2 linked regions of the Cupriavidus taiwanensis LMG 19424 genome follow. The main gene of each other region encodes a partner of the protein of the gene in region 2 in a complex. Links are inferred from orthologs where the notes say so. Each region holds a gene or a part of one and is shown on either strand. Other genes may lie near its edges. The genes, in order: dsbD and RALTA_RS13565.

What was found.
Region 1: the proteins of RALTA_RS13565 (region 2) and dsbD are in contact, whole or in part, in a crystal structure (PDB 1JZD), measured with the Escherichia coli proteins. The link is inferred for Cupriavidus taiwanensis LMG 19424 from one-to-one orthologs.

Annotation. Positions count from the first base shown.
Region 1 is NC_010528.1:3,077,057-3,091,920, reverse strand. The notes cover bases 1-2,977. They hold dsbD (protein-disulfide reductase DsbD), read left to right. Parts: upstream 1-519; coding sequence 520-2,436; downstream 2,437-2,977. Other genes in these bases: RALTA_RS14205 (magnesium transporter CorA family protein), read right to left, coding at 2,467-2,977; cutA (divalent-cation tolerance protein CutA), read left to right, coding at 113-523. Outside these bases: more of RALTA_RS14205, read right to left, coding at 2,978-3,690; hemB (porphobilinogen synthase), read right to left, coding at 3,707-4,699; yihA (ribosome biogenesis GTP-binding protein YihA/YsxC), read right to left, coding at 4,951-5,664; RALTA_RS14190 (c-type cytochrome), read left to right, coding at 6,162-6,821; RALTA_RS14185 (cytochrome c biogenesis protein ResB), read left to right, coding at 7,010-9,217; c-type cytochrome biogenesis protein CcsB, read left to right, coding at 9,267-10,433; RALTA_RS14175 (COG4315 family predicted lipoprotein), read left to right, coding at 10,595-11,032; RALTA_RS14170 (RNA polymerase sigma factor), read left to right, coding at 11,084-11,623; RALTA_RS14165 (anti-sigma factor family protein), read left to right, coding at 11,620-12,483; protein-methionine-sulfoxide reductase catalytic subunit MsrP, read left to right, coding at 12,660-13,661; protein-methionine-sulfoxide reductase heme-binding subunit MsrQ, read left to right, coding at 13,661-14,359; lysA (diaminopimelate decarboxylase), read right to left, coding at 14,386-14,864. UniProt on the Escherichia coli protein: Required to facilitate the formation of correct disulfide bonds in some periplasmic proteins and for the assembly of the periplasmic c-type cytochromes.
Region 2 is NC_010528.1:2,939,072-2,953,725, reverse strand. Bases 1-2,767 are described here. They hold RALTA_RS13565 (DsbC family protein), read left to right. Parts: upstream 1-888; coding sequence 889-1,647; downstream 1,648-2,767. Other genes in these bases: acuI (acrylyl-CoA reductase (NADPH)), read left to right, coding at 1,760-2,767; RALTA_RS13570 (UbiH/UbiF family hydroxylase), read left to right, coding at 1-834. Also shown: RALTA_RS13555 (M61 family metallopeptidase), read left to right, coding at 2,852-4,666; RALTA_RS13550 (FUSC family protein), read left to right, coding at 4,731-7,130; RALTA_RS13545 (ABC transporter ATP-binding protein), read right to left, coding at 7,198-8,529; RALTA_RS13540 (ABC transporter permease), read right to left, coding at 8,545-10,299; RALTA_RS13535 (acylphosphatase), read left to right, coding at 10,605-10,883; RALTA_RS13530 (uracil-DNA glycosylase), read right to left, coding at 10,896-11,669; RALTA_RS13525 (CYTH domain-containing protein), read right to left, coding at 11,699-12,328; indole-3-glycerol phosphate synthase TrpC, read right to left, coding at 12,340-13,143; trpD (anthranilate phosphoribosyltransferase), read right to left, coding at 13,170-14,198; RALTA_RS13510 (aminodeoxychorismate/anthranilate synthase component II), read right to left, coding at 14,261-14,654. UniProt on the Escherichia coli protein: Acts as a disulfide isomerase, interacting with incorrectly folded proteins to correct non-native disulfide bonds.

The sequences.
Region 1 (14,864 bases), 140 kb from region 2 along the record:
CCGTTGCCGTCGCGCGACGGTTGCGGGCACACCGCTTACAATCGAGCCAGGCATCCGCCTGGCTCTTTTGTTTTGTGCGGGTCGGCGGCGGCCGGCCGCGGGGAGAGTGTCGATGCAAAGCCATACTGACCAAGTTGCCGATCCGGACGAGGTGCTCGTCGTCGTCACCAACGCACCCGACGCCGACACCGCGGCGGGCTTGTCGCGGGCCGTGCTGCAGGCGCGCGCCGCCGCCTGCGTGAACCGTCTGGCGCCGGTTGAATCCGAGTACTGGTGGCAGGGCAAGCTCGAGCAGGCGCAGGAATGGCCGCTGCTGATCAAGACCACGCGCGCACGCTACGCTGCGCTCGAGGCCGTGATCCGGCAACATCACCCCTATGACGTGCCGGAGCTGCTCGCGTGGCCCGTGTCGGCGGGCTACGGGCCCTACCTGGCATGGGTGCGCAGCGAGACCGCCGGCGTGCCGGCGCAGGCAGGTACGGCAGCACCCCAGAAACAAGACCAACAGGAATCGGCTTCATGAACATCGGTTTGGCACGGCGGGCGGGCACGCCCGGGCAGATGTGGGCGCGGCATATTGCCGCAGCGCTGCTGGCGGCGCTGGCCTGGCTGTGCCTGGCGGGCAGCCTCCACGCCGCCACCGAGGACGACTTCCTGCCGCCCGAGCAAGCCTTTCGCTTCGCCGCCAGCCAGCCTGACGACAAGACCATCGAAGTCCGCTTTGACGTCGCGCCGGGCTACTACATGTACCGCGAGCGCTTTTCCTTCGCCGCGCAGCCGGCCGGCGTGAAACTGGGCGCGCCGGCCTACCCGCAGGGCAAGGTGAAGTTCGACGAGACCTTCGGCAAGGAGATGGAGACCTACCGCGACAGCGTGGTCATCCGCATCCCGGTGGAGGCAGCGCCCGCCGACGGCAAATGGACGCTGACGGTGACGTCCCAGGGCTGCGCCGACAAGGGCCTGTGCTATCCGCCGATGGAAAGCGTCCACAAGGTCGGGGGCAGTGCCCTGGCCGACCTGTTCGGCAAGCGCGGCCGCAGCGACGCTCCGGCGGCCGAGCGGGCTCCGGCACCCGCCGCACCCGCCATGCCGGGCGCAGCCACGACTCTGCGCGCCGACGACAGCGACCGCATCGCCGGCGCACTGGCCAGCCGCAACCTGGGCCTGATCGCCGCGCTGTTCTTCGGCCTGGGCCTGCTGCTGACCTTTACGCCGTGCGTGCTGCCGATGGTGCCGATCCTGTCGTCGATCGTGGTCGGCGAGCACGTCACGCGCAGCCGCGCGCTGCTGGTGTCGCTGGCCTATGTGCTGGGCATGGCGGTGGTGTACACCGCGGTCGGCGTGGCCGCGGGGCTGCTGGGCGAGGGGCTCTCCGCCGCGCTGCAGAAGCCCTGGGTGCTGGGTGCCTTCGCGGCGCTGATGGTGGCGCTGGCGCTGTCGATGTTCGGCCTGTACGAGCTGCAGCTGCCGCAGCGCTGGCAGACCCGGCTCGCGGAATCCTCCAACCGCCGCCAGGGCGGCCAGATTGCCGGCGCCGCGGCGATGGGGGCGATCTCCGCGCTGATCGTCGGGCCTTGCGTGACGGCACCGCTGGCGGGCGCGCTGGCCTATATCGCGCAGAGCCGCGATGCCGTGACCGGCGGCGCCGCGCTGTTCGCGATGGCGCTTGGCATGGGCGTCCCGCTGGTGCTGGTGGGTGTGGGCGCTGGCAACCTGCTGCCGCGCGCCGGCCGCTGGATGGAGGTGACCAAGCGCTTCTTCGGCTTCCTGCTGCTGGGTGTGGCGCTGTGGATGCTGGGGCCGGTGCTGCCGGCGTGGGCCACGATGCTGTTGCTGGCGGCGCTGCTGCTGGTGGCGGCGGTGTTCCTGGGCGCCTTCGACGGGCTGGGGCCGGATCCGCGCAACCTGGTGCGGGTGGGCAAGGGCGTGGGCGTGCTGTTTGCCATCGCCGCCGCGATCGTGCTGATCGGCGTGGCCTCGGGCGGACGCGATCCGCTGCAGCCGCTGTCGCACCTCAGCGTGGCGCGGACTGTCGGCGAAAACGCCGGCGGTGCGCAGACGGTGCGCTTCGAGCGCGTGCGCAGCGTCGCCGAACTCGACGCCCGCGTGGCGCAGGCCGCCGCCGCGGGCAAGCCCGTGCTGCTGGATTTCTATGCCGACTGGTGCGTCAGCTGCAAGGAAATGGAGCGCATGACCTTCGTCGACCCGCGCGTGCGCGCGCGGCTGTCGGAAATCGTGCTGCTGCAGGCGGATGTGACCGCCAACAATGCCGACGACAAGGCCCTGCTCAAGCGCTTCGGCCTGTTCGGGCCGCCCGGCATCATCCTGTTCGGGCCGGACGGGCGCGAGCGCCCGGTGCGCGTGATCGGCTACCAGTCGGCCAACCGCTTCCTGGAAAGCCTGGAGCGCGCTTTCGGCACGCGCACGCGCACCTGACTTGCACGTGAGGCGTACCCAGCCCTGCGGCTAGCGCTCCAGCTGCCGCGCCAGTCCCCACAGCGCCGCCAGGACCACCGCCACGGCACCCATCAGGCCGATCGACCACCAGAAGCCCTGCGGCTCCTGCAGCCACGGCATGCGCTCGAAGTTCATGCCGAAGACGCCGGTGATCAGCGTCAGCGGCATGAACAGCGCCGTGATCAGCGTCAGCGCGCGCATGGTGCGGTTGGTGCGGTGCGCGACCGCCGAGAAGTGGATCTGCACCGCCGATTCGATCGAATCCTCCAGCCGGCGCGCATGCGCCAGCACCCGCTGGATATGCTCCATCACGTCGTTGATGCGCACCAGCAGCACTTCGTCGCGCCCCGGCGCATTGGCCGCGCCGCCGGGCTGGTCGCTGCTGTAGCGGTTGTCGAGCAGGCTGTCGCGGAATTCCTGCAGCGCGTCGCGCTGCTCCTCGCTCAGGTGTTCCAGCTTGCGCAGCTGGATGCGGGCATCGAGCAGGCCTTCCCAGCTGGAGAAGCTGCGGCGCGAGTTCAGCAGCGCGCGCTGCCAGCGGTCGAGCTGGCGCGTCAGCGGCGCGCGCAGCTCCAGGTAGCGGTCGACCATGGCGTTGAGCAGACGCAGCATCAGGTCCTCGGGCCGGCTCGGCGGACGGATGCCATGCAGCAGCGACTGGCCGTTGCCACGCGCAGGCACGGCTTGCGGACGCGGCGCCTGGCACAGCTCGAGCAGCCGCTGGCGCACCTGGTCGATGGTGCGCGACGGCCCGGAGCGCACCGTGACCAGCACGGTGTCGAACATGAAGAACGTGACCGGCTGGGTATCGATCTTGGCCAGTGCCGGCAGGAAGCCAGGCGCATGACGCTTCTGGCGGGCCGCTGCCTCGGCCGCGGGCGGCTTGGTGAGACTAGCGCCGCCGGCCGCCGCATCCTGCGGCTCGGCCCCGACAATGGCGCGGCTGGTTTCGAAGGTGAGCTTGCGGAAGATCACCATGTCGTACGCATGGGTCGTATCGAAGTACGACGGATGCGCGGCGTTGGTGGCGTCGGCCATGTGCAGGTCGAGGATGGGCGCGCCGGCCAGCTGGCGCACCTGCTCGCGCCACGCGTCGGGCGCCGCGGTGACCTCTTCGGTGGAGAAGTCCGCCCACACGAACAGCGACGCGGCATTGCCTGACAGGAAACTGCCCGCCTCGGTGAGCGAGGCGAGCGGGTGTACCTGGCTCGCTGAGAAACCTAGCAACTCCATGCGCGGTCGGTCGGCGTCAGGCCTGCAGCAGCCGCGCGGCGTCGCGCGCGAAATACGTCAGGATGCCGTCGGCGCCGGCGCGGCGGAAGGCCAGCAGCGATTCCATCATCACCTTGTCGTGGTCCAGCCAGCCGTTCTGCGCGGCGGCCTTGAGCATCGCGTACTCGCCGCTGACCTGGTACACGTAGGTCGGGAAGCGGAACTCGTCCTTGACCCGGCGCACGATGTCCAGGTACGGCATGCCGGGCTTGACCATCACCATGTCGGCGCCTTCCAGGATGTCCTGCGCCACTTCGCGCAGCGCCTCGTCGGTATTGGCCGGGTCCATCTGGTAGGTCATCTTGTTGCCCTTGCCCAGGTTGGCGGCCGAGCCCACCGCGTCGCGGAACGGGCCGTAGAACGCCGACGCGTACTTGGCCGAGTACGCCATGATGCGGGTATGGATATGGCCGTTGTCTTCCAGCGCGGTGCGCACCGCGCCGATGCGGCCGTCCATCATGTCGGACGGGGCAACGATGTCGACCCCGGCCTCGGCCTGCGCCAGCGCCTGGCGCACCAGGATCTCCACCGTCGCATCGTTGATCACGTAGCCGTTGTCGTCGAGCACGCCATCCTGGCCATGGCTGGTGTACGGGTCGAGGGCCACGTCGCACAGCACGCCCAGTTCGGGGAAGCGGTCCTTGAGCGCGCGCACGGCGCGCGGCACCAGTCCGTCCGGGTTGGTGGCCTCGATGCCGTCGGGCGTCTTCAGCGACGGGTCGATCACCGGGAACAGCGCCAGCACCGGGATGCCGAGCTTGACGCAGTCTTCGGCCACCGGCATCAGCAGGTCGACCGATACGCGCTCAACGCCGGGCATCGACGCCACGGCCTGGCGCTGGTTCTGGCCGTCGAGGATGAAGACCGGGTAGATCAGGTTGTCCGGGGACAGGCGATGCTCGCGCATCATGCGGCGGGAGAAATCATCGCGGCGCATGCGGCGCGGGCGGAACTCGGGGAAGGTGGACATGGCGGCTTCTTGGCGGAAGAGGACGAAATGCAGGGCCGGCAAGTACGGCGCGCGCAGCGCCATGCGGCCGGCCGAAGAAAAACTAAACTTTTGTGCGTGCCCGACATCATACTCGCGGACACTTTGCGTTGCGCGCTGCGCGGCGCGGTGTCCCCCGCTACTCCTCCCTGAGCGGGTACCCGCCTCACCGGCGGGAAAGTTTGTCCCCGTTGCTTGCGACGGGGCTTTTTTTTGCGCGCCCGCTGCCGGAATCACGCGGCCGGATCGGACGCAGGGGGCACCGCGGGGGGCACGCTATTCGCGGCGGCCGGCTCGCGTTCCGCCTTGCGCGCTTCCGGCAAGTTGAGCCAGCCGGCGATCACAGCCTGCGCCTCTTCGATGCCGCGGCGCTTCAGGCTGGAGAACAGCTGCGCCGTCATCGGCACCGGCGTCTCCAGCTGTTCGGCATAGCCTTGCAGCATCTTGCGGGTTTCGCGCAGGGCCTTGGCATTTTCGCTGTTGGTGAGCTTGTCGGCCTTGGTCAACAGCACGTGGATGGGCCGCCCGGTGGGCAGGAACCACTCGACCATCTGGCAATCGAGGTCCGTGAACGGCCGGCGCGCGTCCATCATCAGGATCAGGCCGGCCAGTTGCTGGCGGGTCTGCACGTAATCGCTCAGCAGGCCCTGCCAGTGGTACTTGGCGGAACCCGAGACCTCGGCATAGCCGTAGCCGGGCAGATCGACCAGGAACGCCAGCGGATCGGGCGCCTTGACCGGCGCCACCGAGAAATAGTTGATGTGCTGGGTGCGCCCGGGCGTGCGGGACGAGAAGGCCAGCCGCTTCTGGTTGCACAGGATGTTGATGGCGGTGGACTTCCCCGCGTTGGAACGCCCGGCGAACGCCACCTCGGGCACGGCCGTGGCTGGCAGGTCGCGCAGGTGGTTCACGGTGATGAAGAAGCGGGCCTGGTGAAGAAGGGACATGCGCTAGAGCGGTGGGGCGGGACGCGGAAGCCGCGCGCAGCGCGGGCGGGGCCGGGGTCTCGCCAGGGTGGGATGGCTGCGGCTTGTGGCCGCCCGCCGGGGTTGATCTGGCGCAGCCCGAAGCGGGCACGACACGGCGCAAGGCATCAATCCGGCACATAACTTATTGTACAATACGCCGGTTTACGGTCTCCTGAGCGGGTGACGCGTGGCATCCATGCCGCGTGCCTCGGCTGCCGTCGTCCGGGCGGGAAGCCTAGTGTGTCGTTCCATCGTGGGCAAGGCCTTGCCCCGCATTGCGCGTTGCACCGGACGGTGCGGCGGCAGCGGGCGCGGGCTGGCGGGGTCTGCCGCCACGGCCAGCGTTGCGCGGATCGGTCAGCCGCTCGCGGGTCGCCACGATTCCCAGCCTTTTGCACCGGCGCGTCCTCACCGCCGGCAAAGCGCCGGACCGGCACGCATCACGGTATCCAAAACAATTCAGAGAAGGTGTGCGAATGAACCGCATTGCGAAGATTCTGGGTGTCCTGGCTCTGGCCGTTCCTGCCGCCGCCCTTTCCGGTCTGGCATCTGCCGCAGAGCAGGCCGCCGCAAAGGCGGACCCCGCCAAGGGTGAAACGCTGTACACGCAAGGTGCCCCCGATCGCAATGTGCCCGCCTGCCTGAGCTGCCACGGTGCCGCCGGCAACAGCGCGGCCGCCGCCAATCCCAAGCTGGCCGCGCAGCATCCCGAGTACGTCCACAAGCAACTCGCCGACTTCAAGGCCAAGGCCCGCAACAACGCGATCATGGTGCCGATGGCGTCGGTGCTGACCGACGAGGAAATGCGCAACCTCGGCGCCTACCTGGCCAAGCAGCCGCTCAAGCCGGCCACCGCCAAGAACAAGGACAGCATCGAAGCCGGCCAGAAGATCTACCGCGCCGGCATCGCCGCCAAGGGCGTGCCGGCCTGCGCTGCCTGCCATGGCCCTGCCGGCGCAGGCATTCCGGCCCAGTATCCGCGCATCGGCGGCCAGTGGGCCGACTATACCGAGGCACAACTGGTGGCATTCCGCCAGGGCACCCGCAAGAACAACCCGGTCATGACGACCATCGCCGCCAAGATGTCGGATGCCGAGATCAAGGCGGTGGCGGACTACGTCGCCGGGGTTCGCTGACGATCCGGGATTCCGCGACGCTGGCGGCTCCGCGCGCCGGCGCATCGGTTGAGCGGCCGCCGCCGGAAGGCGCGGCCAGGCATGCAACCGAACGCGCTTGTCACAATCGAAAAGGGTGGCCTGCTTGCCAAAGCATGTCCACCCTTTATTCATTTCCAGGCCGTACGCTGTTTTAGGTTTCACTGCACATGTCGACCGCTTCCACTTCAGGGCTGCACCTGAAGACCTCTCACCGCGTGCTGCGCGACGCGGTCGAATTGTTGTCCTCGATGCGCTTTGCGATCGCGCTGCTGACGGTGATCTCCATCGCCAGCGTGATCGGCACCGTGCTCAAGCAGAACGAGCCGTATCCCAACTACGTCAACCAGTTCGGCCCGTTCTGGGCCGAGGTGTTCCATACGCTGTCGCTGCAGAAGGTCTACGGGTCGTGGTGGTTCCTGCTGATCCTGGCGTTCCTGGTGGTGTCCACCAGCCTGTGCCTGGTGCGCAACGCGCCGAAGATGATCGCCGACATGCGCTCGTGGAAGGACCATGTGCGCGAGCGCAGCCTGCGTGCCTTCCATCATCGCGGCGAGTTCGACGGCGCGCGTCCGCGCGCCGAGGCGGTCGGCCGGCTGTCGGCGTTGCTGCGCAACCGCGGCTACCGCATCAAGGCGGTCGAGCACGACGGCGCCACGCTGCTCGCCGCCAAGGCCGGTGCTGCCAACAAGGCCGGCTATATCCTGGCCCACACCGCCATCGTGGTGATCTGCCTCGGCGGCCTGCTCGACGGCGACCTGCTCATCCGCGCGCAGATGTGGCTGGGCGACAAGACGCCGATCCGCGGCAACGCGGTGATCAGCGAGATCCCGCCGCAGCACCGGCTGTCGGTGAACAATCCCGGTTTCCGCGGCAACGCCTACGTGCCCGAGGGCTCGACCGTCTCCACCGCCATCCTCAACATCGCCGACGGCGCGCTGGTGCAGGACCTGCCCTTCGCGATCACGCTCAAAAAGTTCAAGGTCGACTTCTACGAAACCGGCATGCCCAAGCTGTTTGCCTCGGACGTGGTCGTGACCGATCGCGCCACCGGCAAGCAGACCGAGGCCACCATCAAGGTGAACGAGCCGCTGATCGTCGACGGCATCGCCATCTACCAGTCCAGCTTCGAGGACGGCGGCTCGCGCCTGAAGTTCGTCGGCTATCCGATGCAGGGCAGCGCCCACGCCACCTTCAAGATCGATGGCGCGGTGGGCGGCAACAAGCCGCTGGCCGGCACCGGCACCAGCGCGGACAGCGACGGGCTCACGGTGGAGTTCAGCGACTTCCGGCTGATGAATATCGAGAACGTCACCGATGCCTCGGGCAAGCCCGATGCACGCGGCGTGGCGCGCAAGTCCTTCAACGAGACCCTGGACAAGCACCTGGGCGCCGCCGCCAGCACCGACCGCGCCAAGACGCTGCGCAATGTCGGCCCGTCGGTGCAGTACAAGCTGCGCGACCGCACCGGGCAGGCGCGCGAGTACAACAACTACATGGTGCCGGTGCAGATGGACGGCCAGTCGGTGTTCCTCGCCGGCATGCGCGAGTCCCCGAGCGAGCCGTTCCGCTACCTGCGCATTCCCGCCGACGACCAGGGCAGCGTGGCCGACTGGATGCGCGTGCGCGCCGCGCTGCAGGACCGCGCGCTGCGCGGCGAGGCCGCGCGCCGCTTCGCGCTGGCATCGATGCCTGGTGACGACAAGGCCGAGCTGCGCCGGCAGCTGGCCGAAAGCGCGCTGCGCGCGCTCGACCTGTTCGCGGGGGCGACGCGTCCCACGCCGGATTCGCCGCCGGGCGGCTTCACCGCCATCGCCGCCTTCCTGGAAAAATCGGTGCCGCCGGCCGAGCAGCAGAAGGCCGCCGACGTGCTGCTGAAGATCCTGAACGGCTCGATGTGGGAGCTGTGGCAGCTCGCTCGCGCGCAGGACCAGCTGCCGGCGGTGGCCAACAGTGCCCAGAGCGGCGCGTTCCTGCAGCAGGCCATCAACGCGCTGTCGGATAGTTTCTTCTATGGCGCCCCCGTGTTCCTGCAGCTCGACGACTTCCAGGAAATCAAGGCCAGCGTGTTCCAGTTGACCCGTGCGCCGGGCAAGAACATCGTGTATCTTGGCTGTCTACTGCTGGTGCTGGGCGTGTTCGCGATGTTCTATATCCGCGAGCGCCGGGTCTGGGTCTGGGTGAAGGAAAAGCCCGCCGACGCGTCCGCCACGGGCCACACCGGCGACGGCGATGCCGGCAGCCATGTGCTGATGGCGATGTCGACCCAGCGCCGCACCCTGGATTTCGAGAAGGAATTCACGGCGCTGCGCGACGACATCGGCCGCGCCGCAGGGGGCCAAAGCGCCGCCCAAGAGCCCGCCGGCACTCCCCACTGAATCGAGCAGGTACGCTATGTCTTCTAATGTGAACCAGGCCGGACCCGCCATGCGCGGCGCCACGCGCGGCGACACTGGCGCCGACGAGGCCTACCTCGAACCTTCCTTCTTGCGCCGCCTGAACTGGGTGGACTGGCTGTTCGCGCTGGCGCTGGCCGTGGGCGCCGGCGTGGCGCTGTCGCAATACGGGCAGTGGATGGACGGCTACGACAAGGCGGTGCTGATCGGCGCCGTGCCGACCTTCGCGCTGCTCGGCTGGCACTGGAAGCCGGTGCGGCTGCTGATGGTGGCGCTGGCGGTGCTGTCCCTGTTTGCCATCCAGCTCTACCAGGGCCAGCTCGCGCGCGCCGACCAGGCCTTCTTCCTCAAGTACTTCCTGTCGAGCCAGTCGGCCATCCTGTGGATGAGCGCGCTGGTGTTCCTGTCCACGCTGTTCTACTGGGTCGGGCTGGCGACGCGCTCGGGCACGGGCTACAGCCTGGGCAGCAAGCTGTGCTGGGGCGCGGTGGTGCTGGGCTTCACCGGCATGCTGGTGCGCTGGTACGAGTCCTACCTGCTTGGCACCGACATCGGCCACATCCCGATCTCGAACCTGTACGAAGTCTTCGTGCTGTTCACGCTGATCACCTCGCTGTTCTACCTGTACTACGAAGGCCGTTACGCCACGCGCGCGCTGGGGCCGTTCGTGATGCTGGTGGTGTCGGCCGCGGTCGGCTTCCTGCTGTGGTACACGGTCAGCCGCAACGCCCAGGAGATCCAGCCGCTGGTGCCGGCGCTGCAAAGCTGGTGGATGAAGATCCATGTGCCCGCCAACTTTATCGGCTACGGCACCTTTGCGCTGGCGGCGATGGTCGCGGTGGCCTACCTGCTCAAGCAGCGCGGCATCCTGGCCGAGCGCCTGCCGTCGCTGGAACTGCTCGACGACGTGATGTACAAGGCCATCGCGGTCGGCTTTGCCTTCTTCACCATCGCCACCATCCTGGGTGCACTGTGGGCGGCCGAGGCCTGGGGCGGCTACTGGAGCTGGGATCCCAAGGAAACCTGGGCGCTGATCGTCTGGCTGAACTACGCGGCCTGGCTGCATATGCGGCTGATGAAGGGGCTGCGCGGCACGGTGGCGGCCTGGTGGGCGCTGGTCGGCCTGCTGGTGACGACCTTTGCGTTCCTGGGCGTGAACATGTTCCTGTCGGGGCTGCACAGCTACGGTGAACTCTGACGCGCGCATGCTGCCATGCAAAAGACCTGCCTTCGGGCAGGTTTTTTTTTTTGACTTTTTTTCAATTTTTTTGGCCGCTGCGGGAATAAAGAGATCACATCCGGTGTTTACTGGAGGGACGGTGCCGGCTGGCGGCGCCGAATTGCATGGAGAACAAGATCATGGCAAGTCTGCGTCGTAACGCTGCTGCATCCCTGGTTCGTCCCGGCGCGCTCGCGCTCGGCTGCGCGGCCGTCCTGCTCGCCGGTTGTGCCGGCATGGGCATGGGCGGCGGCAGCGCCGGCAATCTGCCGCCCACGGTGAAGGTGACCGATGGCGTGCTGACCGATCCGCAGGGCCTGACGCTGTACACCTTTGACCGCGACACCGCCGGCAGCGGCAAGAGTGCCTGCAATGGCCCCTGCGCCACCAACTGGCCGCCGCTGATGGCGGCCCCGGGCACCAGCGGTTCGGGCCAGTACACCATCATCACACGCGATGACGGCAGCAAGCAGTGGGCCTACCGCGGCCAGCCGCTGTACCGCTTCGCCAAGGACGCCAAGCCGGGCGACCGCACCGGCGACAACGTCAACAACGTCTGGCACGTGGCCAAGCCCTGACGCGGCGGCAGCCACTACCTGAGCCACCCCGGTCACGACGGCCATCCCGGCATGGAAGGGTTTGACGGCCAGCTCGTTGCGCTGGCGCCGCGGCTGCGGCGCCATGCGCGCGGCCTTACCGGCGACGCGGCCCTGGCCGACGACCTGGTGCAGGACACGCTCGAGCGCGCGCTGCGCTACCGCTGGCGCTTCCGCCTGCGCCCCGGCGCCTGGTGGGGCGACGGTGCCGACGGCCTGCTGCCGTGGCTGCTGACGCTGATGCACCGCCTGCGCCTGAACGCCTTGCGCCGCAAGGACCTGGTGGTGGCCACCGATACCCTGCCCGAGGTCAGCGGCCCCGCCGAAGACCCGGGCCTTCGGCGCGACCTGTCGCAGGCGCTGGCGCAACTGCCCGAGCCGCAGCGCGCGGTGCTGCTGCTGGTCAGCCTGGAACAAATGACCTACGCCGAGGCCGCGCGCGTGCTCGACATCCCGCAGGGCACGGTGATGTCGCGGCTGGCGCGGGCACGCGAACAGATGCGGCGGCTGCTCGACGGCGCGGCCCCGACCCGGACTCCCACCGCCGCCAATCCGCTGCAACGGGTGAAATGATGGCGGGCATCCACGAAGCCGATCTCCACGCCTATGCCGACGGCCAGCTGACCGGCGCGCGCCGCGCCGCCGTCGAGGCCTACCTCGCGCAGCACCCGGACGCGGCGGCACAGGTGGCTGCCTGGCGCCGGCAGGCCGAGGCGCTGCATCGCTCGCTCGACCCGGTACTCAACGAACCGGTGCCGCTGGCGGCCTTGCCGCCGGGTTTGCACGGCGACCAGGGGCGCACCCGCGCCCGCGACGGCCGGCGCGACGGCACCCGGCCCCGGCCGCGCTGGACCATGGCCCTGGCGGCCACTTGCGCGTCGGTCGCGTTGCTGGCCGTCGGCGGTACGCTGGGGTGGCTGGCGCACGGCCGCCTCGGCGGCAGCAGGCTGGTGCTCGCGCCGGGCGAGCGCTTTGCGCGCGAGGCGCTGGCCACGCATGCGGTCTACGCCCCGGAGATGCGCCACCCGGTGGAAGTCGCCGCGACCGAAGAGGCCCACCTGGTCGCCTGGCTGTCCCGGCGCCTGGGCACGGCCCTGCAGGTGCCCGACCTGCGCGCGCAAGGCTTCCACCTGATCGGGGGCCGGCTGGGCGTGGCCGAGGGCGGCCCGTCGGCGATCCTGATGTATGAAGCCGACGACGGCACGCGACTGTCGCTGCAACTGCGGCGCATGGCGCAGGGCACGCCCGATACCGGCTTCCGCGTCGAGCGCATGACGGGAGAGGGCGCGCGGCGGCGAGTACCGGGCCGCGACCCGATGATGGCGTTCTACTGGATCGACCGCGACCTGGGCTTTGCGCTGGCGGGGCCGCTGGAGCGCGCCCGGCTGCTGACGCTGGCGCAGGTGGTGTACCAGCAATACCAGGGCGGATAGCGCACCGCGCCGCGCTTGCGGCACCTGGTACGCGAAGGTGCCGCTGCCGCGTCGTTTCGGCAGCATCACAAAAAAACTGTCAGGACTGGCCCGCACTCCGCGACCAAGCCCGGAGTCCAATCCTGCAAGCGCGCCAGCACTTCGGCGCGGGCACGACCAGGCAACCGAGGAAAACCATGCTGATTCCGTCCCCCAAATGGCTGCGCGGCGGCGACATTGCCGCCAGCGAAATCACCCCTCGCCATGTCTTCGAATCGCGCCGCCGCATGCTGGCGCTGGCCGCTGCCGGTGCCGCCGGCGGCACGCTGGCGCCGTGGTTCGCGCGCCAGGCCCTGGCGCAAGGGCAGCATGGCGCCCGGCTGCCCGCGACGCCCAACAACACCTACGTCATCACCGAAAAGCGCACGCCCTACGAGGAAGTGACCACCTATAACAACTTCTACGAGTTCGGCACCGACAAGTCCGATCCGGCGCGCCACGCCGGCACGCTGCGCCCGCGTCCGTGGCAGGTGGCGGTCGAAGGGCTGGTGAAGAAGCCGAAGGTCTATGACCTCGACGAACTGACCAAACTGGCGCCGATGGAGGAGCGCGTCTACCGGCTGCGCTGCGTCGAGGGCTGGTCGATGGTAATTCCCTGGATCGGCTATCCGCTGGCCGAGCTGATTCGCCGCGTCGAGCCACAGCCCGGGGCGAAGTACGTGCAGTTCATCACGCTGGCTGACAAGAAGCAGATGCCCGGCATCAGCAGCGGCGTGCTCGACTGGCCGTACAGCGAGGGCCTGCGCATGGATGAAGCCACGCATCCGCTGGCGCTGCTGACCTTCGGCCTCTACGGCGAGGTGCTGCCCAACCAGAACGGCGCGCCGGTGCGCATGGTGGTGCCGTGGAAATACGGCTTCAAGAGCGCCAAGTCGATCGTGAAGATCCGCTTTGTCGACAAGCAGCCCCCGACCAGCTGGAACCTGGCCGCGCCGCAGGAGTATGGTTTCTATTCGAACGTGAACCCGGACGTCGACCATCCGCGCTGGAGCCAGGCCACCGAGCGCCGCATCGGCGAAGAGCGCGGCAGCGGCTTTGGCGCGCTGTTCGCGCCCAAGCGCAAGACCCTGCCGTTCAATGGCTATGGCCAGCAGGTGGCAGCGCTGTACCAGGGCATGGACCTGAAGAAGTTCTTCTGATGCAAGGCGAGCGCATGGCTACCTCTTCCTCTGCCGCCGCGGCCGCCGTGCGCAAGCCGGCAGGCCTGGCGACGCTGGCGCCGCAGCGGGTGCGCGCGCTCAAGGTGCTGATCTGGGTACTGGCGCTGCTGCCGTTCGTGCGGCTGCTGTACCTGGGCGCGACCGGACAGTACGGCGCCAACCCGCTCGAATTCGTCACGCGTTCGACCGGCACCTGGACGCTGGTGATGCTGTGCCTGACGCTGGCGATCACGCCGCTGCGCCGCCTCACCGGCTGGAACTGGCTGATCCGGATGCGGCGCATGCTGGGTTTGTTTGCGTTCTTCTACGGCTTGCAGCACTTCCTGCTGTGGATCGGCGTGGATCGCGGCTTTGACGTGGCCTACATGATCAAGGACGTGTACAAGCGGCCCTTCATCACGGTTGGCTTTACCGCCTTCATGCTGATGGTGCCGCTGGCGCTGACCTCGACCAACGGCATGGTGCGCCGCCTCGGCGGCAAGCGCTGGCAGGCGCTGCACCGGCTGGTCTATGCCATCGCGGTGCTGGCCATCCTGCATTACTGGTGGCACAAGGCGGGCAAGAACGACTTCGGCGAGGTGTCGATCTACGCAGCGGTGGTGTTCGTGCTGCTGGGGATGCGGCTGTGGTGGCGGCTGCGCAAGCCAGCCGCGGGGACGCGCCAGCCCGCCGCGTAGGCAGCGGCGGGCCGGGCCTGGGGGACTCAGTCCTGCAGCAGGCGCTCGTCGCGGAACAGGTCTTCGACCAGCTCGCGCTCGCGCACCAGATGCACCCTGGCGCCGTCGACCATCACTTCGGCGGCGCGCGGGCGCGTGTTGTAGTTGGAACTCATGGTGAAGCCGTAGGCGCCGGCCGACATCACCGCCAGCAGGTCGCCAGGCTGCACGGCCAGCGCACGGTCGCGGCCGAGCCAGTCACCGGATTCGCACACCGGGCCGACGATGTCGTAGGTCACGGCCGCGCCGTCGCGCAGCGCCACCGGCTCGATGCGGTGGTAGGCCTCGTACATGGCCGGACGGGCCAGGTCGTTCATGGCGGCGTCGACGATGCAGAAGTTCTTGGCCGCGCCCGGCTTGAGGAATTCCACCTGCGTCAGCAGCACGCCGGCGTTGCCCACCAGCGAGCGGCCCGGCTCGAACAGCACCTCGCGGTGGCCGTGGCCGCGCGCGGCGACGCGCTCCA
Region 2 (14,654 bases):
TGGCACGACGGCACCGCCGGCGTGTGCGAGCGCGACCCCGACGGCATCACACTGACGCTGGACAACGGCAGCAAGGTGCGCACCGCGCTGGCGATCGGCGCCGACGGCGCGCGCTCGTGGCTGCGCCAGCAATGCCATATCGGCGTCAGCACGCGCAAGTACCGCCAGCTTGGCGTGGTGGCCAACTTTGCCTGCGAGCGGCCGCACCATGAAACCGCATGGCAGTGGTTCCTGGGCGCGCCGGAAAAGCTGATGGCCGACGAGGAACCCGCCAACGGCGAAGTGCTGGCCATGCTGCCGCTGCCGGACAACCACGTGTCGATGGTCTGGTCCGCCGACGAGGCCCACGCGCGCGAGCTGCTGGCACTATCGCCCGAGGCGCTGGCCGCCACCGTGATGCAGGGCGCCAGCGGCGCGGTCGGCGCCCGCTTCGGCGCGCTGCGCTGCGTGACCCCGGCGCAGGGCTTCCCGCTGGTGCTGCAGCGTGCCGACCAGTTCGTGCAGCCGCACGTGGCGCTGGTGGGCGACGCCGCCCACGTGGTGCATCCGCTGGCCGGCCAGGGCATGAACCTGGGCCTGCGCGACGTCGCGGAACTCGGCCGCGTGATGGCCGACAAAGAACCTTTCCGCAGCGAGGGCGACCTGCGCCTGCTGCGCCGCTATGAGCGCGCGCGCGCCACCGACCTGTTGTCGCTGACCGCCGCCACCGACGGGCTGCACCGGCTGTTCTCGCTGCCAGGCAGCGTGGCGCGGGTAGTCCGCAATACCGGCATGCGCGCGGTCGGCGGACAGTCCCTGCTCAAGCGCTTGCTGATCGGGCGCGCGCTCGGCTAGGTCCGCACGCACTGTCCGGCCCGTACGCCCCCTTACCGAATTCCTGGAGTCCACATGTTCCCATCCCTGCGCCGCCGTCCCGCCGTCTACGCCACCATCACCGCCATCGCCGGCGGACTGGCCGCGGCCGGCTTCGCGCTGCACGCCATGGCGGCGGGCGAGCCCGGCACCGACCGCATCAAGGAATCCCTGCAGAAGATGCTGGGCGGCCGCGCCGAAGTGAAGAGCGTCGGCAAGACTCCGGTGCCGGGCCTGTTCGAAGCCAATATCGGCGGCCAGGTGGTGTACACCGATGCCACCGGGCGCTACATCCTGAACGGCGAGATGATCGATACCCGCACCGGCACCAACCTGACCGAGGAGCGGCTGGCCGAGATCAACCGCATCAAGTGGTCGGACCTGCCGCTGGCGCGCGCGATCAAGTGGAGCAAGGGCGATGGCAGCCGCCAGATCGCGGTGTTCTCCGACCCCAACTGCGGCTACTGTAAGCGCATCGAACAAACCTTCCAGCAGATGGACAACATCACGGTGTACACCTTCCTGTACCCGGTGCTGTCGCCGGATTCGGAGACCAAGTCGAAACAGGTCTGGTGCGCGGCCGACCGCACCAAGGCCTGGCGCGACTGGATGCTCAAGCAGGTGGCGCTGACCGGCAACGGCAGCTGCAAGACGCCGCTGGAAGAGAACCTGGCGCTGGGCCACAGCATGAACGTGACCGGCACCCCCGCGGTGTTCTTCACCGACGGCACCCGCATCCCCGGCGCGGCGGACGTCGCCACGCTGGAACGCAAGCTCGCCAGCATCAAGAAATAAGCGTGCGCCGGACCTGTCCCGGCTCGAGCGACGGCCGGACCTGTCCGGCCGTTGTGCTTTCTGGCTTTCCCATCATCGCATGCGATCGCCGCCAGGCGACCAAGGAGACACCATGACTTTCCAGGCAGTGCTGTTGACCCAGGCCCCCGACGGGGCTACCCAGGCCAATCTCGCCACGCTCGACGATGCGCAGTTGCCCGCCGATGGCGACGTGCTGGTTGCCGTCGATTACTCCACCATCAACTTCAAGGATGGCCTCGCCATCACGGGGCGCTCGCCGGTGGTGCGCAAGTGGCCGATGGTGGCGGGCATCGACGGTGCCGGCACGGTGCTGGAGTCCGCGCATCCGCGCTGGAAGGCCGGCGACAAGGTGGTGCTGAACGGCTACGGCGTGGGCGAGACCCACTGGGGCTGCCTGGCGCAGCGCGCGCGCCTGAAGGGCGACTGGCTGGTGCCGCTGCCAGCCGCCTTCACCACGCGCCAGGCCATGGCGATCGGCACCGCGGGTTATACCGCGATGCTGTCGGTGCTGGCGCTGGAGCGCGGCGGCGTCAACGGTCCGGTGCGCCCCGGCGACGGCGAGGTGCTGGTAACCGGGGCCTCGGGCGGCGTGGGTTCGGTGGCGATCGCGCTGCTGAGCAAGCTGGGCTACAAGGTGGTGGCTTCGACCGGCAAGACGCGCGAGGCGGATTTCCTGAAGGCGCTCGGCGCCGACGACGTGATCGACCGCGCCGAGCTGGGCGTGCCCGGCAAGCCGCTGCAAAAAGAACGCTGGGCCGCGGTCATCGATTCGGTCGGCTCGCACACGCTGGTCAACGCTTGCGCGCAGCTGCGCTATGGCGGCGTGGTGACGGCGTGCGGGCTGGCGCAGGGGCTGGATTTCCCCGGCTCGGTCGCGCCCTTCATCCTGCGCGGCATCACGCTGCACGGCATCGACAGCGTGATGGCGGCAATGCCGCTGCGCGAACAGGCCTGGCAGCGCCTGGCCAGCGACCTTGAGCTGGACCGGCTCAACGCGCTGACGCGCGAGATCGGCCTCGGCGAAGCCATCGACGCCGGCCGCAAGATCATGGAAGGCGCCATGCGCGGGCGCGTGGTGGTGGATGTGAATCGCGGCTGAGCAGCACCGGGCCGTCTCGCCGCGCCTTCCTCGCGCGTTCCCCGCGTCGGCGCTGCATGCAGCGCCGACGTTACAATCCTGCCCATGACGCCGATCCGCTACGCCATCGCCCCGCTTCAGCCTGAAGCGCACCTGTTTGCCGTTACCGTCACCGTAAGCGAGCCCGATCCGGCCGGGCAGTGTTTCTCGCTGCCGGCGTGGATTCCCGGCAGCTACATGATCCGGGACTTCGCGCGCAATATCGTGCGCATCCGCGCCGATGCGGGCGGGCGCGAGATCGCGCTGGCCAAGCTCGACAAGCAGCGCTGGCAGGCCGCGCCGGTCACCCTGGCCGACGGCCCGCTGACGCTCAGCTACGAGGTCTACGCCTGGGACCTGTCGGTGCGCGCCGCGCACCTGGACACCACGCACGGCTTCTTCAACGGCAGCTCGGTGTTCCTGTGCGTCGAGGGGCAGGCCGAGCGGCCCTGCACCGTCGACATCCATGCGCCCGCGGGCGAGGCCTACCGCGACTGGCGCGTGGCCACCGCCATGCGCGAGGCGCCGGGCCGCGACGGGGCGAAGCGCTACGGCTTCGGCCGCTACCAGGTGGCCGACTACGACGAACTGGTCGACCACCCGGTCGAGATGGGCACCTTCCAGCTGGCCAGCTTCCGCGCCTGCGGCGCGCAGCACGACGTGGTCTTCACCGGCCGCGTGCCGCAGCTGGACCTGGAACGCGTGTGCCGCGACCTGAAGCGCATCTGCGAGACCCAGATCCGGCTGTTCGAGCCCCGCACCGCGCAGGCGCCGTTCCTCGACAGCAACCGGCGCTACGTGTTCATGACCATGGTCACCAGCGACGGCTACGGCGGCCTGGAGCATCGCGCCAGCACCGCGCTGATCTGCTCGCGCAATGACCTGCCGGTGCGCGGCGACAGCGAAACCAGCGAGGGCTACCGCACCTTCCTCGGGCTGTGCAGCCACGAGTATTTCCACACCTGGAACGTCAAGCGCATCAAGCCGGCCGCATTCGTGCCGTACCGGCTGGCGCAGGAAACCTACACGCCGCTGCTGTGGCTGTTCGAGGGCTTCACCAGCTACTACGACGACCTGGTGCTGGTGCGCTCGGGCTGCGTCACCGAGGCGCAGTATGTCGAGATGCTGGCCAAGACCTGGAACGGCGTGCTGCGCGGCAACGGCCGCACCAAGCAGAGCGTGTCCGAAAGCTCTTTCGACGCCTGGACCAAGTACTACCGCCAGGACGAGAACGCGCCCAACGCCATCGTCAGCTATTACACCAAGGGCGCGCTGGTGGCGCTGGTGCTGGACCTGACCATCCGCGACAAGACCCGCGGGCGGCGCTCGCTCGACGATGTCATGCGCGCGCTGTGGCGCGGCTACGGCCGCGGCTTCTATGCGCCGGACGCGGTGCAGCGCGGCGTGACCGAGGCCGAGGTCTATGCGCTGTTCGATGAAGTCACGGGCCTGCGCCTGGGGCCACTGCTGCGCGCGCTGACCGAAGGTACCGGCGAGCTGCCGCTGCCGGCGCTGTTCAAGCGGTTCGGCATCAAGGCCGAGGCGCAGAAGCCGGCGCGCACCGCCGCGCTGGGAATCAAGGTCAAGACCGAGGACGGCTGGGTGCGCGTGACCCAGGTGCTCGACGGCGGCGCCGCGCAGGCCGCGGGCCTGTCCGCCGGCGACCTGCTGGTGGCCGTCGACGGCGTGCGCATGGCGCCGGGCCAGCTCGACAAGCTGCTGGCACGCTACCGCCCCGGCGACCGCGTCGAGCTGCACGCGTTCCGCCGCGACGAGCTGCAGGCGCTGCCGGTGACGCTGGCGCGCGAGCCGGCGGCGCAGTTCAAGCTCAAGGCGGAGGGCGGGCGGCATGCGGCGCGCTCGCGCTGGCTGGGCCAGTGAGCTAGCCTGGTCTTCTTTCGCCGCGACACCCGACACCGCCACCGCAGTCCAACGCCCCCGCTGCATGCAATACGCGCACGACCCCCGCACCTTCCTGTATTCGCACTATGTGTACCGGGGGCTGCGCTCGGCCACGGGCGTGATCGGCGCGACGCTGATCGCGCTGCATTTCAGCGACCTGCCCACCGCGATGGTGGTGTCGATGGGCGCGCTGTGCACCAGCCTGATGGACCTGCCCAGCCCGCTGAACCACAAGTTCAACGAGATGCTGGCCAGCGTGCTGCTGTGCAGCGTGGTCACGCTGGTGGTGGCGCTGGCCACGCCGTTTCCGCGCGTGATGCCGTTCCTGCTGGTGCTGGTGACGTTCATGGCCGGCATGATGACGGTGTACGGCAACAAGACGCTGCCGCTGCAGTTCGCCGCGCTGTTCGTGATGACGCTCACGATCAATGAAGACTTCCTCGTGCGGCGTGCGCTGGAACATGCGGCACTGTTCAGCATCGGCGCGGTCGCCTATCTCGGTTACGCGATGCTGGTGAGCTGGGTCACCGAGCGCCGCACCCGGCAGCAGGTGCTGGCCGAATCGCTGTACGAGCTGGCGGGCTACCTCGAAATCAAGGCCGGCTTCTACGACGCCGGCAATGACTTCGAGGCGCAGTTCAACCAGCTGGTGCGCCAGCAGATCGTGGTGGCCGAGCGCCAGCAGGCCGCGCGCGACCTGGTGCTGCGCGGCAACCGCACCCCGCACGATGGGCTGCTGGTGCAGGTGCACCTGCGCATGCTCGACCTGTACGAGTACATCCTGTCGACCAACACCGACTATCCGATGCTGCGCCAGACCTTCGCCGGCACGCCGGTGCTGGACCACCTGCGCGGGCTGGTGATGCAGATGTGCAAGGACGTGGAAGAGATCGCCTACGAAGTCACGCGCGGGCGTGGCTCGTACGCCACGGTGGAATACCGCCCGGGACTGCGCGCGGTCGAGGCCGAGATCGCGCAGTTGCGCCACCACCATATCAACCCGGCGGCGATGACGGCGCTGGTCGAGACGCTCGACATGATGCGCGGCGCGATCACGCTGATCGGCCAGCTGCACGAGGCCTCGCGCACCCCGGTGGAACCGGCCAAGGTGCTGCCCGGCTCGGACATGACACCGTTCCTGACGCGCCAGAAGTACGAGCTGAGCGTGCTGCGCGACAACCTGAAGTGGAGCTCGCCGGCATTCCGCTTTGCGCTGCGGGTGTCGATGGCGGTGGCGCTGGGACTGTGGATCGCCGAACGCCTGCCTTACGTGTCGCACAGCTACTGGATCCTGCTGACCATCATCGTCATCCTGAAGCCCAACTTCAGCATGACCAAGCAGCGCTACAACGACCGCGTGATCGGCACGCTGATCGGCTGCGTGGTGTCCGTCGCGATCCTGAAGGTGGTGCACCAGCCGCTGATCCTGTTGGGCGTGCTGTTCCTGTCGCTGGTGGCCAGCGCCGCCTTCGTCACCATCAAGTACCGCTACACCGCCATCGCCGCCTGCATCCAGGTGCTGATCCAGATCCACCTGCTGATGCCGGGGAGCCCCACCGTGGCGGGCGAGCGGCTGGTGGATACGGTGATCGGCGGCATCATCGCGTCGCTGTTCAGCTTTGTGCTGCCGAGCTGGGAGTACCGCGCCATCCCCAAGCTGGTGGAGGCCGTGCTGCAGGCCAACCGCCGCTATATCGCCGCGACGCGCGACCTGCTGCTGCGCCGGGCCAAGGATGACTTTGCCTACCGCGTGCAGCGCAAGCAGTTCATGGACAACCTGTCGGCGCTGATCTCGTCGTTCCAGCGCATGCTGGACGAGCCCAAGAGCCGGCACCGCGCGGTGGACAACCTGAACCGCTTCATCGTGCAGAACTACCTGGTCGCCGCGCACGTAGCCGCGGCGCGCATCCAGGTGCGCCAGCACTACGATGAGCTCGATATCCCGGCCGCCGAGGCCGCGATCGAACAGGCCACCGAGGCCGCCAGCCACAGCCTGCAGGTGGCCAGCGAGCGGCTGCACGCCGACGAGCGCGGCGGCGGCCGCGGTGCCGGCTTCATACGACGGGAAACCGTGGCGGCGGATGCCGGCAAGCCGGTTGCGGCTGGTGCCGAAGCGGCGGCCCAGGCGGCGGTTCAGGCGGCTCCTGAACAAGTCGTCGAAACCGTCACGCCCGAAGCGGCCGAAGTGGCCGAAGCCGCGGAAGACGCCGCCGCGGAACGCCGCGCCCGCCTGGCGGATTCCGCCGACAAGCGCCGCACCGACACCCTGGTGCAGGCCGCCGCGGCGGGCGAGTCGAGCGAACAGGCCGGGGCGACATCGAGCTCCACCGGCCGCCCCGCCAACGCGGTGCTGGAGCGCCGGCTGCGCGCGTTGCGCGAGGACGCGGCCAAGATTGCGCTGCGCACGGGCGCGATCGGGCGGGCGATGCGGGCGCGGTCGTAGGATCCGAAACCGATTTTTTTCTCCCCTCTCCCGCGCGCGCGGGAGAGGGAAGCAGCCCAGCGCGAAGTTAAATGCCGTGCCCGGCAGCCCCCTCGTCCTCCGGCAACGTCAGCATCCCGCTGTGATAGCTGTACTCGAAGATCTCCCCATACCGCCCCCATCCGATCGCCACGCTCAGCACGCGTTCGGCCTCGGCCGGCTTGAGGAACTGCTCCAGCTCTTCGAGCACTTGTTCCTCGCGGATCTCTCCCGCTTCGCTCGCCACCAGCTCGCGGCGCACATGCGCGGCCAGCGCGACGTTGGCGAGCAGTTGCCGGCCGAAGATCGCCTTGCGCTGCTGTGGCCCGGCGGCGTAGTAGGCGCGACCCGCGTCGGTGGCGGCGATGTCGCCGGCCTCGATCGACACCAGCTGCACCAGTTGCAGCGCTTCGCAGGCCGGCAGCAGCTCGTCGTCGGTCAGGCCGGCTTCGTCGGCCAGGTGGGGCAGGTCGGCGCGGCAGTGGAAGGGCGCCTCGCACAGCAGGTCGAGGATGGCTTCCATCTGGCTGATGTCGGCGTCCGGCAGCCGGTAGCCGATCTCGCGCGCGTGCGCCGGCACGCGCGCCTCGGCCGCCGGGGCCGTCATCAGCGCGTAGATCTGGTCGACCAGCGCGCGCACCTGCGCGCTGTCGCGGTTGCGCGGGCGCGGCAGCGCCACCGGCACTTCGGCGCGGATGCGGCCCGGGTCGCTCGACAGGATCACGATTCGGTCGGCCATCATCACCGCTTCTTCGATATTGTGCGAAACGATCAGGATTCCCTTGATATTGGCGCGCCCGCTTTCCCACAGCGCCAGCATCTCGTCGCGCAAGGTCTCGCCGGTCAGGACGTCCAGCGCCGAGAACGCTTCATCCATCAGCAGCAGGTCGGGCTCGGTCACCAGCGCGCGCGCGATGCCAACGCGCTGCCGCATGCCGCCTGACAGCTCGCGCGGCAGCGCGCTGTTGAAGCCCGCCAGGCCGATCATGTCGATCGCGGCCTCGGCGCGGCGCTCGCGCTCGGCCCGGGGCACGCCCTGCGCCTCGAGTCCCAGTTCCACGTTCTGCTGCACCGTCAGCCACGGAAACAGCGCGAAAGACTGGAACACCATGGCGATGCCCTCGGCGGTGCCGGCCAGGCGCTGGCCGCGGAAACGCACCTCGCCGCGGTCGGCACCGACCAGCCCAGCCATGATGCGCAGCAGCGTGGACTTGCCCGAGCCGGACTTGCCCAGCATGGCGACGATCTCGCCCTCGCGCAGGGTCAGGTCGACGCCCTCGAGCACGGCGCGGTCGCTCTGGCTGGCGGTGCGGAAGACCTTGCCGACGCCGCGCAGTTCAATCACCGCCGCGGCGGTGGGGGTTGCAATGTTCTCTGCCATCGTTGCCTTGGTGCCTTACAAGCGTGTGCGCTCCTGCGCGAGTTGGTACAGGCGGTTCCACAGCAGCCGGTTGAAGCCGACCACGAACAGCGCCATCACGACGATGCCCAGCGCAATGCGGGGGAAGTCGCCGCGCGCGGTGGTCTCGGCGATATAGCTGCCGAGGCCGGTGGCGACGATGGTGCGGTCGCCCCAGGTCACGTATTCAGACACGATGCTGGCGTTCCACGAGCCGCCCGCTGCAGTCACCAGGCCGGTCAGCAGGCTGGGGAACACCGCCGGAATCAGGAAGCGCTTCCACAACAGCCACCCGCGCAGGCCGAAGTTGCGCGCGGCAAGCCTCAGTTCCGTGGGGATGCCCGACGCCCCCGCGATCACGTTGAACAGGATGTACCACTGGGTGCCGAAGATCAGCAGCGGGCTTAGCCAGATCTCGGGATTCAGCCCGAAGCGCGCGATCAGCATTACCGCCAGCGGGAACATCAGGTTGGCCGGGAACGCGGCCAGGAACTGGGCGACGGGTTGCGCGATGCGCGCCAGGTCCGGGTTCAGGCCGATGCGGATGCCGATCGGCACCCACACCAGCGCCGCAAGCGCGATCAGCACGATCACCCGCACCATGGTCAGCGTGCCCAGCCACAGCACATGGACCACTTCGGACCAGCCCACCTCGCTGTGGACGAAATAGCCCACGCGCAGCAGCGCGGCCAGCGCGACCAGCACGATCGCCGTATCGCGCGCACGGCCCAGCCATCGCGCGCGGCGCGGATCGATCGGCCTGGCCGGCGCCGGCGCACGCCCGCGCGCGCCCCACGCCAGCGTGCGCGAGCCCAGCGCCGCGGCCTGCGCCAGCAAAGCCCCTGCCCACGCCGAGCGCCGCAGCAGGTCCAGCAGCCACGACTGCGGCAGCTTGTCCTGCGCCAGGGTCTCGAAGCGGAAGCGGTCGGCCCAGGCCACCAGCGGGCGGAACAGCAACTGGTCGTACAGCAGGATGCCCGCCAGCATTGCCACGATGGCCCAGCCGATCGCGGCCAGGTCCTGTTGCTGGATCGCCAGCGCGATATAGGAGCCGATGCCGGGCAGCCGGATATCGTGGCCCGATACCGAGATCGCCTCGGACGCGACCACGAAGAACCAGCCGCCGGACATCGACATCATCATGTTCCACAGCAGCCCCGGCATGGCGTACGGCACTTCCAGCCGCCAGAAGCGCTGCCACGGCGACAGCCGGAACATCGCCGCGGCCTCCAGCAAGTCGCCCGGGATGGTGCGGAACGACTGGTACAGGCTGAACGCCATGTTCCAGGCTTGCGAGGTGAAGATGGCAAAGATCGCCGCGCACTCCACGCCCGCCAGGTTGCCCGGAAACAGGGCGATGAACCCGGTCACGGTGATCGACAGGAAGCCCAGCACCGGGATCGACTGCAGGATGTCGAGCGCGGGCACGAGCACCTTTTCCGCGCTGCGGCTCTTGGACGCCAGCGCGGCGAAGGCCAGCGAGAACAGCAGCGACGCCGCCAGCGCGGCCAGCATGCGCACGCTGGTGCGCATCAGGTAGTAGGGCAGGTAGGCCACGTCCAGATGCACCGCCAGCGGCTGGTCGGGGCGGAACGGGACATTCATCTGCTGCGCGGCGAACGCGATCATCACGATCACCGCAAGGATGATCGGCAGCAGCGCCAGGTCGAAGCGGTTGGGCGGGGCGCGCAGCAGCTGGCTGTCAAAGCCCGGAGCGGGCTGGGCCGCGTTGCGGTCGGCGGGTGGCATCATGGACGCTTCTCGGGTGGATTCGAGCGAAAGGGCGTGCTTGTGGCCTGCCCGGGTTCAGTTCGCCAATCCATGGCTACTGTCATTCCCGCGTAGGCGGGAATCCAGCGTCTTTCATGCCCCGGGGACAAAGTCACTGGGTTCCCGCCTGCGCGGGAACGACCGTGGTGAGCTGAGCTTATTGGCGTATGCCGCCGGCTTCACCCCGTGCAGCGCGCACCCTTTGTAACGCCCGGCATGGCGGTCTAGTTTACTTGGTGTCGATGACAGAACGCGCACGCGTCGCGTGCGCTCACGGGAAAACGGCCATGAACAAGGCAACCTGGCGCCTGGTCGCGCATGGGCGCGTGCAGGGCGTGGGCTATCGCGCCGCCTGCGCCGACGCGGCGGATGATCTCGGCCTGGGCGGCTGGGTGCGCAACCGGGCCGACGGCACGGTCGAGGTGATGGCGCATGGCACGGTCAGGCAGCTGGAAGCGCTGCAGGCGTGGATGGAGACCGGCCCGCCGGCGGCGCAGGTGACGTTTGTCGAGGTCGGGCGCGGAGACGGTGAGTTCGCCGGCTTCGAACTCCGGCCGACGGTCTAGCGGCGCGGCCTGCTAGGCGGCGGTCCAGTCGACCGGCGTGCGGCCGTGGGCCTGCAGCCAGCGGTTGGCCTCGCGGAAGTGGCCGCAGCCGAGGAAGCCCCGGTGCGCCGACAACGGCGACGGGTGCGGCGCTTTCAGCACGCAGTGGCCCGCGCCCAGCAGCGGCTTCTTGGCCTGGGCATGGCTGCCCCACAGCATGAACACCAGGTTCGGCCGGCTTGCGGCGAGGTGCTGGATCAGGCAATCGGTGACCGCTTCCCAGCCGCGCCGCGCATGGCTGGCGGCCTGGCCCTGCTCGACGGTCAGCACGGTGTTGAGCAGCAGCACGCCCTGGCGCGCCCAACCTTCCAGGTTGCCGGAAGTGCGCGGCGGGCAGTTGCCGTCGGCGCCGAATTCCGCGGCGATTTCCTTGAAGATGTTGCGCAGGCTGGGCGGCACCTTGATGCCTTCGGGCACCGAGAAGGCGAGCCCGTGCGCCTGCGGCAGCTCCACCCCGCCGACCGTGCCGGTGCCGTGGTAGGGGTCCTGGCCCAGGATCACCACCTTGACCGCGTCGGGCGGCGTCAGGTGCAGCGCGTGGAAGACATGGTGCGGGAACACGGGCTTGCCGGCGGCGCGCTCGCCGTCGACAAAGGCGGCCAACTCGCGCCACGCCGGAACGGCGATGCAGGGCTCGAGCAAGGCGCGCCAGGCGGCGGGCAGGGCGTCGGCCTGGGCTTGCAGGCTGGCGGCGGGGGAGGGTTCGCCGGGGGCGCGTGGCGCCTCGGCAAATAGATCGGCTTGCATGCGGTAAATGCGCGGCGGGAAAACCGCGATTATGACGCCTTGCCCTCGGCGATTCCCGCCAGGCGGTAGCCGCGCGCGGCCTTGCTCAGGTCCGACGGCGCCAGCGCAGCCACGGCGGCAAGCCGTGCGGCGAAGGCACGCAGCGCATCCGCGGCGTGCGCGGCGTCGCCATCGAGCCATTCCAGCTCGAGTTCCTGGATGCGCTCCTGCGCGGCACTACTTGGCGCGCTGATGGTGCCGGTGTCGAGCGCGGCTTCGATGCGCGCGCCGTCCTGCGTGACGATCCAGGTGCGGCGGATGAAGTCGGTGCGGAATACCGGCGCCAGGCTGCCGATCAGCGGCGCCAGAACGGCTTGCGCCTCTGCGGGAAAGCTGTGCAGCTCGATGGCCTCGCCGGCGATGGCGGTCTCCCACTCATGCCGCGTGGCCAGGCCGCCCTGGCTGCTGCCGGCGGTCTTCAGCGTCTGCAGCCACTGCTCGCCCTTGCGGCGCAGGCGCAGCGCGGCGCGCGCCCGGGCCAGGTGACGCTCGGGTGTGTCGAGGTAGACGTTGAGCAGCGTGCCTTTGCCTTGCGGCTGGCCGTTGGCGTCGAGCCACGCGGCCAGCGGGGCCAGCGCGGCGTCGGGGACGGCGAGTTTGAGTTCGATTTCCTGGGGCATGGGGGAGGAAATCAACCAAACAACCGCGCCAGCTCCACCCCGGGTTCCTTCGCCCGCATGAAGGCCTCGCCCACCAGGAACGCGTGCACATTGGCATCGCGCATGCGCTTCACGTCCGCCGGCGCGAGGATGCCCGATTCGGTCACCACCAGCTTGTCGGCCGGAATATGCGGCAGCAGGTCCAGCGTGTTGTCCAGCGACACCTCGAAGGTGCGCAGGTTGCGGTTGTTTACGCCCAGCAGCGGCGTCTTCAGCCGCAGCGCGGCTTCCAGCTCATCGTCGCCGTGCACTTCCACCAGCACGTCCATGCCGAGTTCCAGCGCGCACGCTTCCAGCTCCGCCATCAGGCCATGGTCCAGCGCGGCGACGATCAGCAGGATGCAGTCGGCTCCCCAGGTGCGCGCTTCATAGACCTGGTACAGGTCGACCATGAAGTCCTTGCGCAGCGCCGGCAGCGGGCAGGCGCCGCGGGCGCGCTTCAGGTAGTCGGCGTGGCCCTGGAAGAAGTGCTCGTCGGTCAGTACCGACAGGCAGGCCGCGCCATGCGTGGCATAGCTCTCGGCGATGGCCTCGGGCAGGAACTGCTCGCGCAGCACGCCCTTGGACGGCGAGGCCTTCTTGATCTCGGCGATCACCGCGGCGTGGCCGGCCGCGATCTTGTCGCGCAGCGCGCGCTCGAAGCCGCGCGGCGCGAGGCCGGCCTCGCTGCGCAGGCTTTCGGCCTCGGCGCGCAGGCTGGGCAGGTCGCGCCGCTTGCGCGCGGCGGCGACTTCGTCGGCCTTGACGGCCAGGATCTTTTGCAGGATGTCGGACATGCGGCTATCTGGCGGAAATAAAGGGATCAGGCCTTGAACTGCTGCGTGGCCCGCACGAAGGCGTCGAGCTTCTGCCGTGCCGCGCCGCTGGCGATGGCCTCGCGCGCGCGGCGGATGCCGTCTTCGACCGAGTCCGCCACGTTGGCGGCGTACAGCGCGGTGCCGGCGTTCAGCGACACGATCTCGCGCGGCGTGCCCGGCGCGTTCGATAGCGCCTCGAGCAGCATTTCCTTCGATTCGGCAGCGTCGGCAACCTTGAGGCCGCGGTTGGAAATCATCGACAGGCCGAAGTCCTCGGGATGGATCTCGTACTCGCGCACTTCGCCGTCCTTCAGTTCGCCCACCAGCGTGGCGGCGCCGAGCGAGACCTCGTCCATGCCGTCCTTGCCGTACACCACGATGGCGTGCTGCGCGCCCAGGCGCTGCATCACCCGCACCTGGATGCCGACCAGGTCGGGGTGGAACACGCCCATCAGGATGTTGGGCGCATCGGCCGGGTTGGTCAGCGGCCCCAGGATATTGAAGATGGTCCGCACACCCATTTCCTTGCGGATCGGCGCGACGTTCTTCATCGCCGGGTGGTGCGTGGGCGCAAACATGAAGCCGATGCCGGTTTCTTCGATGCACTGGCCGACCTGCTCGGGGGTCAGCATGATGTTCACGCCCAGCGCCTCCAGCACGTCGGCGCTGCCGGACTTGGAGCTGACGCCGCGGTTGCCGTGCTTGGCGATCTTCGCGCCCGCGGCGGCGGCGACGAACATCGACGCGGTCGAGATATTGAACGTGTGCGAGCCATCGCCGCCGGTGCCGACGATATCGACGAAGTTCTCGCGGTCCTTCACCGCCACCTTGTTGGCGAACTCGCGCATCACCTGCGCGGCGGCGGAGATCTCGCCGATGGTTTCCTTCTTGACGCGCAGACCGGTCAGGATCGCGGCGGCCATCACCGGCGAGATCTGCGCCTGCATGATCTGCCGCATCAGGTGCAGCATCTCGTCATGGAAGATTTCGCGGTGCTCGATGCAGCGCGTCAGGGCTTCTTGCGGCGTGATCATGGCGTTCTCGTTGACAGTCTGGATGGCGTGGTGCGGGCTGGAAGGTGCGGAATCGAGCAGTCTCATCGCGGCGCCTTGACGAAGTTGGCCAGCATCGCATGGCCATGCTCGGACAGGATCGACTCGGGATGGAACTGTACGCCTTCGACGGCGAGCGTTTTGTGGCGCACGCCCATGATCTCGCCGTCCGGGGTCCAGGCGGTGATCTCCAGGCAATCGGGCAGGGTCTCGCGCTCGATCGCCAGCGAATGATAGCGCGTCACGTCGAAGTGCTTGGGCAGCCCGGCGAAGACGCCTTGCTGCGTGGTCTCGATAGTGCTGACCTTGCCGTGCATCACCTGCTTGGCCCGGATCACCTTGCCGCCGAAGGCTTCGCCGATGGCCTGGTGGCCCAGGCATACGCCCAGCATCGGGATCTTGCCGGCGAAGTGCTGCAGCGCCGCGACCGAGATGCCG